3 regions of the Niveibacterium umoris genome follow, and region 1 is predicted to be linked to each of the others. Evidence: predicted binding sites of a transcription regulator. Region 1 holds the regulator's gene; each other region holds the start of a gene.
What was found. Region 1 encodes FNR, which switches genes on or off when oxygen is low (the NO sensors DNR and NnrR bind a similar motif). Its sites were predicted from a motif close to TTGANCTAGNTCAA; they were not measured.
Positions count from the first base shown of each region.

Region 2: coxB (cytochrome c oxidase subunit II) is a predicted target of FNR. The motif match lies at 1,483-1,496, and genes of this name have one in related genera.
Region 3: GGR36_RS17580 (chaperone NapD) is a predicted target of FNR. The motif match lies at 1,007-1,020, and genes of this name have one in related genera.

Region 1 is NZ_JACIET010000001.1:494,709-499,009, forward strand. Features, by position in the region: gene GGR36_RS02110 (universal stress protein) at 1-248, opposite strand, end outside; gene GGR36_RS02115 (PHA/PHB synthase family protein) at 398-2,143, shown strand; gene GGR36_RS02120 (SirB2 family protein) at 2,133-2,540, shown strand; gene fnr (fumarate/nitrate reduction transcriptional regulator Fnr) at 2,541-3,281, opposite strand; gene hemN (oxygen-independent coproporphyrinogen III oxidase) at 3,375-4,301, shown strand, end outside.
Region 2 is NZ_JACIET010000001.1:2,645,247-2,649,547, reverse strand. Features, by position in the region: gene mpl (UDP-N-acetylmuramate:L-alanyl-gamma-D-glutamyl-meso-diaminopimelate ligase) at 15-1,364, shown strand; gene coxB (cytochrome c oxidase subunit II) at 1,690-2,535, shown strand; gene ctaD (cytochrome c oxidase subunit I) at 2,567-4,147, shown strand; gene GGR36_RS21655 (cytochrome oxidase small assembly protein) at 4,156-4,272, shown strand; gene GGR36_RS11860 (cytochrome c oxidase assembly protein) at 4,269-4,301, shown strand, end outside.
Region 3 is NZ_JACIET010000002.1:1,219,351-1,223,651, reverse strand. Features, by position in the region: gene GGR36_RS21695 (GNAT family N-acetyltransferase) at 156-950, shown strand; gene GGR36_RS17580 (chaperone NapD) at 1,176-1,460, shown strand; gene napA (nitrate reductase catalytic subunit NapA) at 1,502-4,060, shown strand; gene napG (ferredoxin-type protein NapG) at 4,190-4,301, shown strand, end outside.

The DNA of each region.
Region 1 (4,301 bases):
AGGCGGGCGGCTTCCGTCTGCGCGGCCGTCAGGATCCTTTCCGCTTCCTTCTTCGTGGCATCAACGAACTGATCCGGTGATACCGGTACCAGCAAGGCCCCCTCGCCATAGAGCGGTATCGGGTATTCCTGCTGCGCGAAGAAGAATGTGATGCGCGCACCAATTTCGTTTGCGAAGACAACCGCACGGGAAACGGTGGTGGTCGAGAGCTCCGACCCGTCCGTTGGAACAAGAATGTGCTTGAACATGATCTGACCTCCGGCTGAGAGCGGCAACTTCATCTTAGGCGGCAAAGGACGCGCCGCTTTGACCACTGTCAATCGCGGTCGGACGTTTTGGCGCATGAGCTCATTGCGCTGAGTACCATGAATACAGGCATTCAGGGTGGGAGGACGCCATGTGTTCGGACCATGTTCGTGATCGTTCAACGGAATCCGCGAACGGAGCAGCCATCTCATTGGGCACGGTGAGAGAGCAGGTTTCGGCGAGCGTTGATCCATTGGGTGTCGTTGCACCTGTCATGCATGCCCAGGCGGCCTGGTGGTTGCATCCGCTTGAACTTGCCGATCGCATGACCCGTTTTTCCACCGAAGCCTGGGCGCTCTCATGCAATACCCTTGCGCGTGCCGCGGGGGCGAAGACCCAGGACGTCGTAAAACCCCAACCGGACGACACCCGATTCACTGATCCTGTCTGGTCCGAGAACCCAAGCTGGAACGCCCTGAAGCAGTGGTATCTGTTGTTCACCCGTCATGCGCAGGATTCACTGTATGCAACCCCGGGGCTATCAGGGACAGAGCGGCGCCGCGCGGCGTTCTGGTGGCGCCAGTGGCTCAATGCGGTGGCGCCCACCAATTTCCTTTGGCTGAACCCGGTCGCGCAGCGTGCCGCAGTTGCGAGCCAGGGCGCGACGCTCAAGGCCGGCTGGCAGAATTTCATGGAGGATCTGCGTGCAGGTGATATCCGCATGGCCGATCCGAGCGATTTCAAGGTTGGGCGCAACCTTGGCCAGACCCCAGGCGCGGTCGTGGCTCGCACAAGGCTTGTCGAAGTCATCCACTACACACCGACGGCGCAGGCGGTCCATCGGATGCCGGTGGTCATCATCACCCCTTGGATCAACAAGTTCTACATTCTGGATTTGACGTCAAGAAAGAGTCTGGTTCGCTATTTGCGGGATGCGGGTTTCGACGTCTACATCACAAGCTGGAAGAATCCGGACGCCAAGATGCGGGATGTGCGCTTCGACGACTACCTGCTTGAGGGCATCGACGCGACGATCCAGACCGCGCGTACGCTTTCCGGGTCCGACAAGGTGCATGCCGTCGGCTATTGCATTGGCGGGACGGGCCTGTCGATGTACATGGCATGGGCCAACCGGCGCTATGCACCTGAGGCGATGCCAGTGGCCCACTGGACTTTGTTCACGACCTTGGTCGACTTCGCCAAGCCGGGCGACGTCGAGGTCTTCATCGATGAGGGAAGCGTCAGGTACTTGACCCGGGCGATGGAGCAGCGTGGCTATCTGGATGGGCGCGACATGGCGACCTCGTTCAGGCTGCTCAGATCGAACCCCTTGATCTGGCAGTACGTGGTTCAGGGCTACCTGATGGGCGAGAAGCCGCCGGCGTTCGACGTCTTGTACTGGAACATGGATACGACCCGAATGCCGTATGCCATGCATGCGTGGTACTTGCGCGAGCTCTACTTGCAGAACAAGCTGATCGAACCCGACGCGCTGTCGGTGGCGGGCGAGTCAATTGATCTGGGGCGGATCAATCAGCCGCTCTATGCAGTAGCCGCTGAAGACGATCACATCGCGCCTTGGCGCCAGGCGTTTCGCGTGATGAATTTCGTCCGCGGCGAAAAACGCTTCGTCTTGTCATCCAGTGGTCACATCCTTGGCATTGTGAATCCGCCGGTGCAACCGCCCAAGCGTGAGTACTGGATCGCGACCGCACATCGCACCGACAGTGCCCATGCGTGGCGCGAACGGGCGGAACATCTTGCTGGAAGCTGGTGGGAGGACTGGACGGCGTGGTTGGGGGAACGCTGCGGCGAGCAAGTCGCACCGCCTCCGCTCGCTACGGCAGCCTATCCGGAGCTCGCGGCTGCGCCTGGCGAATACGTGCTTGAGCGTTGAACTGGCGGCAATCGGGGTGGATTACGTCTGGCTCAAGGGCGTCCACGTTGGCTGCGCGATCATCTCCGGGTGCGGATTCGTCGCCCGAGGCGTAGGCGTGATGCGATCCGCCTCGTGGGTCGAGCGACGCTGGGTCCGGATCGTGCCGCACGTTGTGGATTCGATACTTCTTGCGTCAGCGATTGCGCTTGCTTGTGCGCTCGGCGTGGTGCCGGTTCGAAATGATTGGCTGAGCGCCAAAGTTGTGGCGCTGCTGGCCTATGTGATGCTCGGCAGCGTTGCGCTCAAACGTGGGCGGACAGACAAAGAAAAAGCGGCCGCTTTCGCGGCCGCCTTGGCGGTATTCGGCTACATCGTGTCGGTAGCGCACACGCATAGCCCGATCCCGTGGCGCTGATCAGACGTTTGCGCGACCGATCAGGCGGCGCAGGCCTTCAGCATCCAGGATCTGGATGTGCTTCTGATGGACGCTGATCAGTCCGTCATCCTGGAACTTCGAGAATGCGCGGCTCACTGTTTCGAGTTTCAGTCCAAGGTAAGACCCGATCTCTTCGCGCGTCATCCGCAGGTGGAACTCGGACGCCGAATAGCCCCTCAAGCGCATGCGTTGCGACAGGTTGATCAGGAAGGCGGCCAGCCGCTCTTCCGCTCGCATCGAACCGAGCAGCATCATGATGCCCTGTTCGCGCACGATCTCGCGGCTCATGAACTTGTGGAACTGACGCTGCAAGGGTTCGATCCGGCGTGACAGTTCCTCAAGGCGCTCGAACGGGATCATGCAGACGTCGGAATCCTCCAGCGCCACGGCATTGCAGACGTGGCGGTCGGTCGAGATGCCGTCGAGTCCGAGGATCTCGCCAGCCATCTGGAAGCCGGTGACCTGATCGCGACCATCTTCGGTCAGGATGTCGGTTTTGAAGAAACCGGTCCGAATCGCGTAGATCGCCTCGAAGGGTTCGCCCGCGCGGTAAAGGTGCTGCTGCCGCTTCACTTTCTTTCGCGCAGTGATGAGTCCGTCGATGCGTTCAAGATCGACATCGTCGAGCCCGACCGGCAGACAGAGTTCCTTAAGATTACATTGGGTGCACGCAGTTCGCAGGTTTACGGCCGTCAGCGCAATGGTGGCGGGTTTTTCCAAGTCTGGTGCTCCAAGTGGGCTAGTTGATGGCAATCAAACGGCTCCTACGGAGTTCATGACACCTTCCGGCATCCACAGAGAGAAAACAAAACAATGAATCAAATTGAGCAGATGCCGGTCTTCGACCGCGATCTCATCCGCCGCTTCGACGTTTCAGGTCCGCGCTACACGTCTTACCCGACGGCGGACCGCTTCAATGAGGGCTTCGGACGCACCGACTTCGCAAGACATCTGGGTCTGCGAGCGCAGGGCGGCCTGATGAAACCCCTCTCATTATATTTCCACATTCCGTTCTGCGATACGGTCTGCTTCTATTGCGCGTGCAACAAGATCGTCACGAAGGATCGCAGTCGTGCCGAACGTTACCTCCAGTACCTCGACAAAGAGATGGGTCTGGTCGCGGCGCAACTCGCCGGATCCCGCCTGGTTTCGCAGATGCACTGGGGCGGCGGTACGCCGACCTTCCTGTCGGACAGTGAAATCCGCGAACTGTTCCGCGCCATCCGTAGTCATTTCACGCTGACCGAAGGGGGCGAGTATTCGATCGAGGTCGATCCCCGGCGGGTCTCGGCTGAAACGGTCGCGCTCCTTGGTGCCGAAGGCTTCAACCGGATGAGCGTCGGTGTGCAGGATTTCGATCCGGTCGTGCAGGCAGCGGTCAATCGAATCCAGTCTGTCGATGAGACGGCTTCGGTCATCAACGCCGCGCGCGCCAATGGTTTCCGGTCCGTCAGCATTGATCTAATCTACGGCCTGCCGTTCCAGAGCGTCGAGCGCGTGAGCCGCACGCTGGACACCGTTCTGAGCCTTTCGCCGGACCGCCTCGCGCTGTACAACTACGCTCATCTGCCGACGCGATTCATGCCGCAGCGGCGCATCAACGCGGCGGATCTGCCGAGTGCCGATCAGAAGCTTGAAATACTGGGCATGGCGATCGACAAACTCACGCGCGCCGGCTACGTGTTCATCGGTATGGATCACTTCGCCAAACCTGACGACGAGATGGCCGTGGCGCAGCGG
Region 2 (4,301 bases), 2.2 Mb from region 1:
GCGCGCCGCTTCTGATGCACATTCACATTCTCGGGATCTGCGGCACCTTCATGGGAGGTATCGCGTTGCTCGCGCGTGCCGCCGGCCATCGCGTCACTGGCTGCGACGCCAATGTATACCCGCCGATGAGTACACAGCTCGAAGCGCAGGGGATCGGCCTGATCGAAGGCTACGACCCCGCGCAGCTCGATCTGGGGGCGGATGTCTATGTGGTCGGCAATGCGGTCTCGCGGGGGAATCCGCTGCTGGAGGCGATCCTCGATCGCGGCCTGCCCTACACCTCGGGGCCGCAATGGCTCGCCGAACAGATCCTGCCGGGCAAGTGGGTGCTGGCGGTCGCCGGCACGCATGGCAAGACCACGACGACGTCGATGCTGACGTACTTGCTCGAAACCGCGGGGCTCAATCCCGGGTTTCTGGTTGGTGGTGTGCCGGAGGATTTCGGCGTTTCCGCGCGGCTGACCGATTCGTCGTTCTTCGTGATCGAGGCGGATGAGTACGACACCGCTTTCTGCGACAAGCGTTCGAAGTTCGTGCATTACCGGCCGCGTACCGCGATCCTGAACAACCTCGAATACGACCACGCCGACATCTTCCCCGACCTCGCGGCGATCGAAACCCAGTTTCATCATCTGGTGCGGACCATTCCGCGCGGTGGCCGGATCGTCGCCAACGCTGCGGAAGACAGCCTCAAGCGCGTCATCGCGCGCGGTTGCTGGAGCGAGATCGAATGGTTCAACGATGCGGCCGGCTGGGCAGCCGACGAGGGTGATTCGGCGGCCGAGGCCCGCTTTGCGCTGGCGGGTGCCGAGTTGGGTAGCGCAGAGGTGCCCATCGCCGGCGCCCACAACCGCGCCAACGCGTTGGCCGCGATCGCCGCGGCGCGCCACGTCGGTGTCCGGCCGCTGGACGCCATCGCCGCGCTGCCCGCCTTCAAGGGCATCAAGCGCAGGATGGAAGTGCGTGGTGTGGTCAACGGCGTGACCGTCTATGACGACTTTGCACATCATCCGACTGCGATCCAGACCACGATTGAAGGTCTGCGTCGCCGGCAACCGCAAGGGCGCATCCTCGCGGTGCTCGAACCCCGTTCGAACACGATGAAGCTCGGAACCATGAAAGACCGGCTCGCGCCCAGTCTCGCGCTGGCCGACTTCGTCTTCTGCTACGCCCACAAGCTTGGCTGGAGCCCTGCGGAGGCGCTGCTGCCGCTTGGCAACAAGGCGCAAACGCACGAATCACTCGACGCATTGGTGCATGCGGCAGTGCAGGAATCCGAGCCGGGCGATCACATCCTCGTCATGAGTAACGGTGGTTTCGGCGGTGTGCATCAGAAGTTGCTGGACGCGTTGGCGCAGCGCTGAACGCTTTCTGCGTAACGAGAGAAGGGCGCCTGCGGGCGCCCTTTTTGTTTGGCTGCAAGGGCTGTGCTTGCCCGGGCAATCAGATATTGCGACGCATCATAAGCGGCGACGCAACACATTGATATGCATCAACATTTCTTGCTGAGTGCGGCGACGCTGTGGCACCATCAAAACCGTACGTGGCGGGCGCTCCGGAAAAGGTGTCGTTCCCCCACACGGGAGTTGGAGTTGCGGCAAGCGGTCGTGTGAGGCATCGCAGCGTCGGGTGCTCAAGGACTGCAACGCTGTCGTCAGACGCAGCACTCATCCGGTGTTTTGGAGACCCATGAGGCATACCACTCGCGCAGCGCTTCCCTTTGCGACCACCTTTGTCGCATTCACCGCGTCCGCCAGCGACGCGCGTTACAACCTCCAGACGCCGGTGACCGGCATCGCCGAGCAGATCCACGGCATGCATATGCTGATGCTGCTGATCTGCCTGGTGATCTTTGTCGCCGTGTTCGGCGTGATGTTCTGGTCCGTCTTCAAGCACCGCAAGTCGAAGGGCGCGGTGGCAGCGCACTTTCATGAGAACACTGCGGTCGAGATTGCGTGGACGGTGGTGCCGGTGCTGATTCTCCTCGGCATGGCCTACCCGGCCACCAAGACCGTGATCGCGATGAAGGATACGTCGAACCCCGACATCACCATCAAGGCCACTGGCTACCAGTGGATGTGGGGTTACGACTACCTCAAGGGCGAGGGCGAGGGTGTTCGCTTCGTTTCGATGATGTCGACGCCGCGTGAGCAGATCGAAGGCGCGGCTGCAAAAGGCCCGAACTACCTGCTCGAAGTCGACAACCCGGTGGTGGTGCCGGTCGGCAAGAAGATCCGCATCCTGACCACCGCGAATGACGTCATCCATTCCTGGTGGGTGCCGGCCTTCGGCGTGAAGCAGGACGCGATTCCCGGCTTCATCCGTGACACCTGGTTCCGCGCCGAGCAGGAAGGCGTGTATCGCGGCAATTGCGCCGAACTTTGCGGCAAGGAGCATGGCTTCATGCCGATCGAAGTGCACGTCGTATCTGCAGAGAAGTATGCCGAGTGGGTCGCGGCACAGAAGAAACGCATGGCCGAGCAGGCGCAACCCGCTGCGCCGCAGGCCTCCGCCAATCCGGCAACGGCCGGTTGAAACGCACCGATTCCGAGACAGGAGCTAGCGCATGAGTGCGGTCCCTCACGGCCTTGAACATGGACATGACCACCATCAGCCGAGCGGCCTGATGCGCTGGATCACGACGACGAACCACAAGGACATCGGCACGATGTACCTGATCTTCAGCTTCATCATGTTCCTCTCCGGGGGCGTGATGGCGCTGACGATCCGTGCCGAGCTCTTCCAGCCGGGCCTGCAGGTGGTGCAGCCGGAATTCTTCAACCAGCTCACCACCATGCACGGGCTGGTGATGGTTTTCGGCGCGATCATGCCGGCCTTCGTCGGCTTCGCGAACTGGCAGATTCCGCTGATGATCGGCGCGAGTGACATGGCCTTCGCGCGCATGAACAACTGGAGCTTCTGGCTGCTGCCACCGGCTGCCCTGCTGCTGGTGGGCTCCTTCTTCGTGCCCGGTGGTGCTACCGCAGCCGGCTGGACGCTCTACGCGCCGCTCTCGATCCAGATGGGCATGGGCATGGACATGGCGATCTTCGCGGTCCACATCATGGGCATCAGCTCGATCATGGGCGCGATCAACATCGTCGTGACGGTGCTGAACATGCGCGCCCCCGGCATGACGCTGATGAAGATGCCGCTGTTCTGCTGGACCTGGCTGATCACCGCCTACCTGCTGATTGCGGTGATGCCGGTGCTGGCCGGCGCAGTCACGATGATCCTCACCGACCGGCATTTCGGCACCAGCTTCTTCAACGCGGCCGGTGGCGGCGACCCGGTGCTCTACCAGCATGTGTTCTGGTTCTTCGGGCACCCCGAGGTCTACATCATGATCCTGCCGGCCTTCGGCATCGTCTCGCAGGTGATCCCGACCTTTGCGCGCAAGCCCCTGTTTGGCTACGCGTCGATGGTGTACGCGACCGCCTCGATCGCGATCCTTTCCTTTGTCGTGTGGGCGCACCACATGTTCACGACCGGCATGCCGGTCACCGGCACGCTGTTCTTCATGTACGCGACGATGCTGATTGCCGTGCCGACGGGCGTGAAGGTGTTCAACTGGATCGCGACGATGTGGCGCGGTTCGATGACCTTCGAGACGCCGATGCTGTTCTCGGTCGGCTTCCTGTTCGTGTTCACGATGGGCGGCTTCACCGGCCTGATGTGCGCCATCGCGCCGGCGGACATCCAGTACCAGGACACCTACTTCGTCGTCGCGCACTTCCACTATGTGCTGGTCGCGGGCTCGCTGTTCGCGCTGTTCTCCGGCGCTTACTACTGGCTGCCGAAGTGGACCGGTCACATGTACGACGAGCGACTCGGCAAAGTGCATTTCTGGTGCTCCATCATCTTCTTCAACATCACCTTCTTCCCGATGCACTTCCTCGGGCTGGCAGGCATGCCGCGCCGCATTCCCGATTACAACCCGATGTTTGCGGACTTCAACGCCATGGCGACGATCGGCGCATTCGGCTTCGGCTTCTCGCAGCTGATCCTGCTCTACGTTGTCATCAAGTGTGTCCGCGGCGGTGAGAAGGCAGCGGCCAAGCCGTGGGAGGGGGCTGAGGGGCTGGAGTGGACCGTGCCATCGCCGGCGCCGTACCACACGTTTGAAGAGCCGCCGGTCGTCCGGTGATTGCGCGCATGGACCGCAAGAGTGCCCTTCGCAACAATCGGCGCACCGCGCTGACGCTCGGTGCGGTGGCCGTCGCATTCTTCGTGGCGGCCCTGCTGAAGCAATGGCTGGTACTGCACGGATGAGTGTCGCCGCCCGAGCGCTCGACAATCGC
Region 3 (4,301 bases), on a different contig from region 1:
AGGCCTCGGGCTTCGGGCCGCGCAGCTACCCGATCGAAGTCGGCGTCGCGCTGCCGGACAATCGTGCGCTGTGCAGCCTGATCCTGCCGGAACCGGAATGGACCCACTGGGACCCCGCCGCCGAATCGATCCACCACATCTCGCGCGAGACGCTGATGCGCCACGGCAAGTCAGCGGATCAGATGGCCGAGACCCTGAACCGGGAACTTGCCGGCAAGGTGGTCTATTCAGACGGCTGGGCCCACGACTACACCTGGCTCGCCTTGCTGTTCGATGCAGCCGAACGGGTGCCGGCCTTCCGGCTCGACAACCTGCGCACGCTGCTGAACGAGGAAGAGGCCAACCGCTGGCACGACACGAAGGCGCAAGTGCAGGCGGAACTGCATATCGAACGCCACCGCGCCAGCAACGACGCACGGGTGCTGCAACTGACGCTGATGCGGCTCAAGCACGGCCTGCAGCCGCTCGGCGAACGCGGCCGCACGCACGAGGCGCAATTGCTCGACGAGATGGCGCGCCTCGACGCGCTCACGCTGGGCGATCTGATCGCCGCCGAGAACGGCCAGTTCTCGACCGAAACCCGGCGCGAACACCATGCCGCCGCGCTGGCCTGCGGCGGCCGGATCATTTCGGAGCACCTGCAACACCGCCTCGCCGGTTACGTCCTGCTGCGCCCCACCGATGCCGAGACCTGGGAGATCCTCTCGATCAACATCCACCCTTGGTATCGCAGCACCGGCCTGCACCGGCGCCTGCTCGTGCGCACGCTGGCGCACCTGATCTCGCATGGCGCCGTCACGCTGCGCAGCCGGGTTTTGCCCGGCCATGAGGTGGCGGTACGCCTGCACGAGAAGCTGGGCTTCGCACGCGAGGGCGAGGCAGGCACTTCCGGCGGCCTGCACTATGTGATGCGTGTTTCAGACCTCGCCCGCCGCCTGCGACAAGGCTGAACGCCTTTTTGCGTCGCACAATAACCCTTTGATCTGTAAGGCCTAATGTCGCCGCATTGACGCCGGTCAATGCCGCGCCGGGTTGTCACGCGTCCAATCCAGACGCACCAAGGTGGAGCATGGCCGTCACGCGCGCTGAAACCACGCGCGTTCCGGCTGAGCGCCACCCTGCGTGTCCAGGCATCCGCCATAGCGATGCCGCGGCAAAGACAAAGGGGCGGGGATATGCGAATCGTTGGGCTGGTACTGCGCGCAAAACCGATGCATCTGGATGCCGTCTGTGCATCGCTTGCCGCACTGCCCGGCGTTGAGCTTCACGTGCGTGACGACAGCGAAGGCAAGCTCGTCGTCACGGTCGAAGACCTGCCCGGCCATGGCACCACCGAGACGCTCACGCAGGTTCAGCTGGTGCCGCATCTGGTGTGCACCACCCTCGCCTACGAATACGCCGACGACGCCACGTCGGACAATCCACCCGACCTGTCGCGAGCGTCTGCCACCCCGGCATGACGCACCGCGCGCACGACCCAGAACCCATCTCCGGAGGCAGCATGTCACTCACCCGACGCGACTTCATCAAGGCCAACGCAGCGGCCGCCGCAGCGGCCTCGGCAGGCTTGAGCCTTGCCGCACCGAAGAAAGATGCAGCGCCTGCTGCTGCGCCCGCCTCGCCTGATACAAACCTGCGCTGGGACAAGGCGCCCTGCCGCTTCTGCGGCACCGGCTGCTCGGTGCTGGTCGGCGTGCAGGGCGGCCGGGTGGTCGCCACGCAGGGTGACCCGGATGCCGAGGTGAACCGCGGCCTCAACTGCATCAAGGGCTACTTCCTGTCGAAGATCATGTACGGCGCGGACCGCCTGACGACGCCTCTGCTGCGCAAGAAGGATGGCGTCTATGACAAGAACGGCGAGTTCGTTCAGGTGTCGTGGAACGAGGCCTTCGACATCATGGCCGAAAAGTGGAAAGCCGCCCTGAAGGAAAAGGGCCCCACGTCGATCGCGATGTTCGGGTCCGGCCAATGGACGATCTGGGAAGGCTACGCCGCATCGAAGCTGATGAAGGCCGGCTTCCGCTCCAACAACATCGACCCCAACGCGCGCCACTGCATGGCCAGCGCGGTCACCGGCTTCATGCGCACCTTCGGCATGGACGAGCCGATGGGCTGCTACGACGACATCGAGAACGCCGACGCCTTCGTGCTGTGGGGCTCGAACATGGCGGAGATGCACCCGATCCTGTGGACGCGCATCACCGACCGCCGCCTCTCGCACCCGAACTGCCAGGTGCATGTGCTGTCGACCTTCGAGCATCGCAGTTTCGAGCTGGCCGACAACGGCATGATCTTCACGCCGCAGACCGATCTGGCGATCCTGAACTTCATCTGCAACCACATCATCCAGACGGGCAAGGTCAACAAGGCCTTCGTCAAGGAGCACGTGAATTTCAAGCGCGGTGAGACCGACATCGGTTTCGGCCTGCGTCCGAACCACGCGCTGGAGAAGGACGCGAAGTTCAACGGCTACCCCGGCGCCGACGGCAAGCCGAAGAACAATCCGAGCGACGCGACACCGATCACTTACGAGGAGTTCGCGAAGTTCGTCTCCGAGTACACGGCGGAAAAGGTCAGCAAGCTCTCGGGCGTGCCGGTCGATCGGCTGAAGAAACTCGCCGAGCTCTACGCCGACCCGAAGACCAAGGTCGTTTCGTTCTGGACCATGGGCTTCAACCAGCACACGCGCGGCACCTGGGTCAATAACATGATCTACAACGTGCATCTGCTGGTGGGCAAGATCTCGGAGCCGGGCAACGGCCCCTTCTCGCTGACCGGCCAGCCATCGGCCTGCGGCACCGCGCGGGAAGTGGGTACCTTCGCGCACCGCCTGCCGGCGGACATGCTGGTGACCAACCCGGACCACCGCAAGCACGCGGAAGAGATCTGGCAACTGCCGGAAGGCACGATCCCCGACAAGATCGGCCTGCACGCCGTGGCGCAGAGCCGCGCGCTGAAAGACAGCAAGGTGAAGTGCTACTGGACCAGCACCACCAACAACATGCAGGCCGGGCCCAACGTCAACGGCGAGATCTACCCCGGCTGGCGGAATCCGGAAGCCTTCGTCGTCGTGTCCGACGCCTACCCTACGGTGTCTGCACTGTCGGCCGACCTGATCCTGCCGGCCGCGATGTGGACCGAAAAGGAAGGCGCCTTCGGCAATGCCGAGCGCCGCACGCAGTTCTGGCGCCAGCAGGTGCAGGCGCCGGGCGAGGCACGTTCTGACCTGTGGCAGTTCGTCGAGTTCTCCAAGCGCTTCAAGGTCGAAGAAGTGTGGCCAGCCGAGCTGATCGCAAAGAAGCCGGAATACAAAGGCAAGACGCTGTACGACGTGCTGTACGCGAACAAGGTGGTCAACAAGTTCCCGCTCGCCGAACTCGAGAAGGTGAACGGCCACGCGATCAAGGGCTATTCCAACAACGAAGCGACGGCCTTCGGCTTCTACCTGCAGAAGGGGTTGTTCGAGGAATACGCGCAGTTCGGCCGCGGCCATGGTCACGACCTTGCCGCGTTTGACGTCTATCACAAGGCACGCGGCCTGCGCTGGCCAGTCGTCGATGGCAAGGAAACCCTGTGGCGCTATCGCGAAGGCTACGACCCGTACGTCAAGAAGGGCGAAGGCATCAAGTTCTACGGTCAGAAGGATGGCAAGGCGGTGGTCTTCGCGCTGCCCTACCAGGATCCGCCCGAGAAGCCGGACGCCGAGTTCGACATGTGGCTGTGCACTGGCCGCGTGCTGGAGCACTGGCACACCGGCACGATGACGCGCCGTGTCGCCGAATTGCACAAGGCGGTGCCGGAAGCGGTGATCTTCATGCACCCGGACGACGCGAAGAAGCGTGGCTTGCAGCGCGGCATGCGCTGCAAGGTCATCTCGCGCCGCGGCGACATCGTCGCGCTGCTGGAAACCCGCGGCCGCAACAAGCCACCGATGGGGCTGATCTTCATCCCCTTCTTCGACGAAGGCCGACTGGTCAACAAGCTCACGCTGGACGCCACCTGCCCGATCTCGAAGCAGACGGACTTCAAGAAGTGCGCCGTGAAGGTGGTGAAAGCCTGAGCCCAAGCGAACCGATGCAGCGCATTGCACGCGATTGATCCCGTGCGCGCCCGCCGCACACCAGCGCGACGGCGCCGCACGGATCTACGCCAGCAAGGCGCCCTTCACCCACTCGACCGATCGCCTGCCATCGTGAGCCCAAGCGCACGCACCGCCTTCGACCGCCGCCGCTTCCTGCAGACCGCTGCAGGGGCGGCCGGTGGCGCTTGCGTGCTCGGCCTGGGGCTCGGCCTTTACGCGC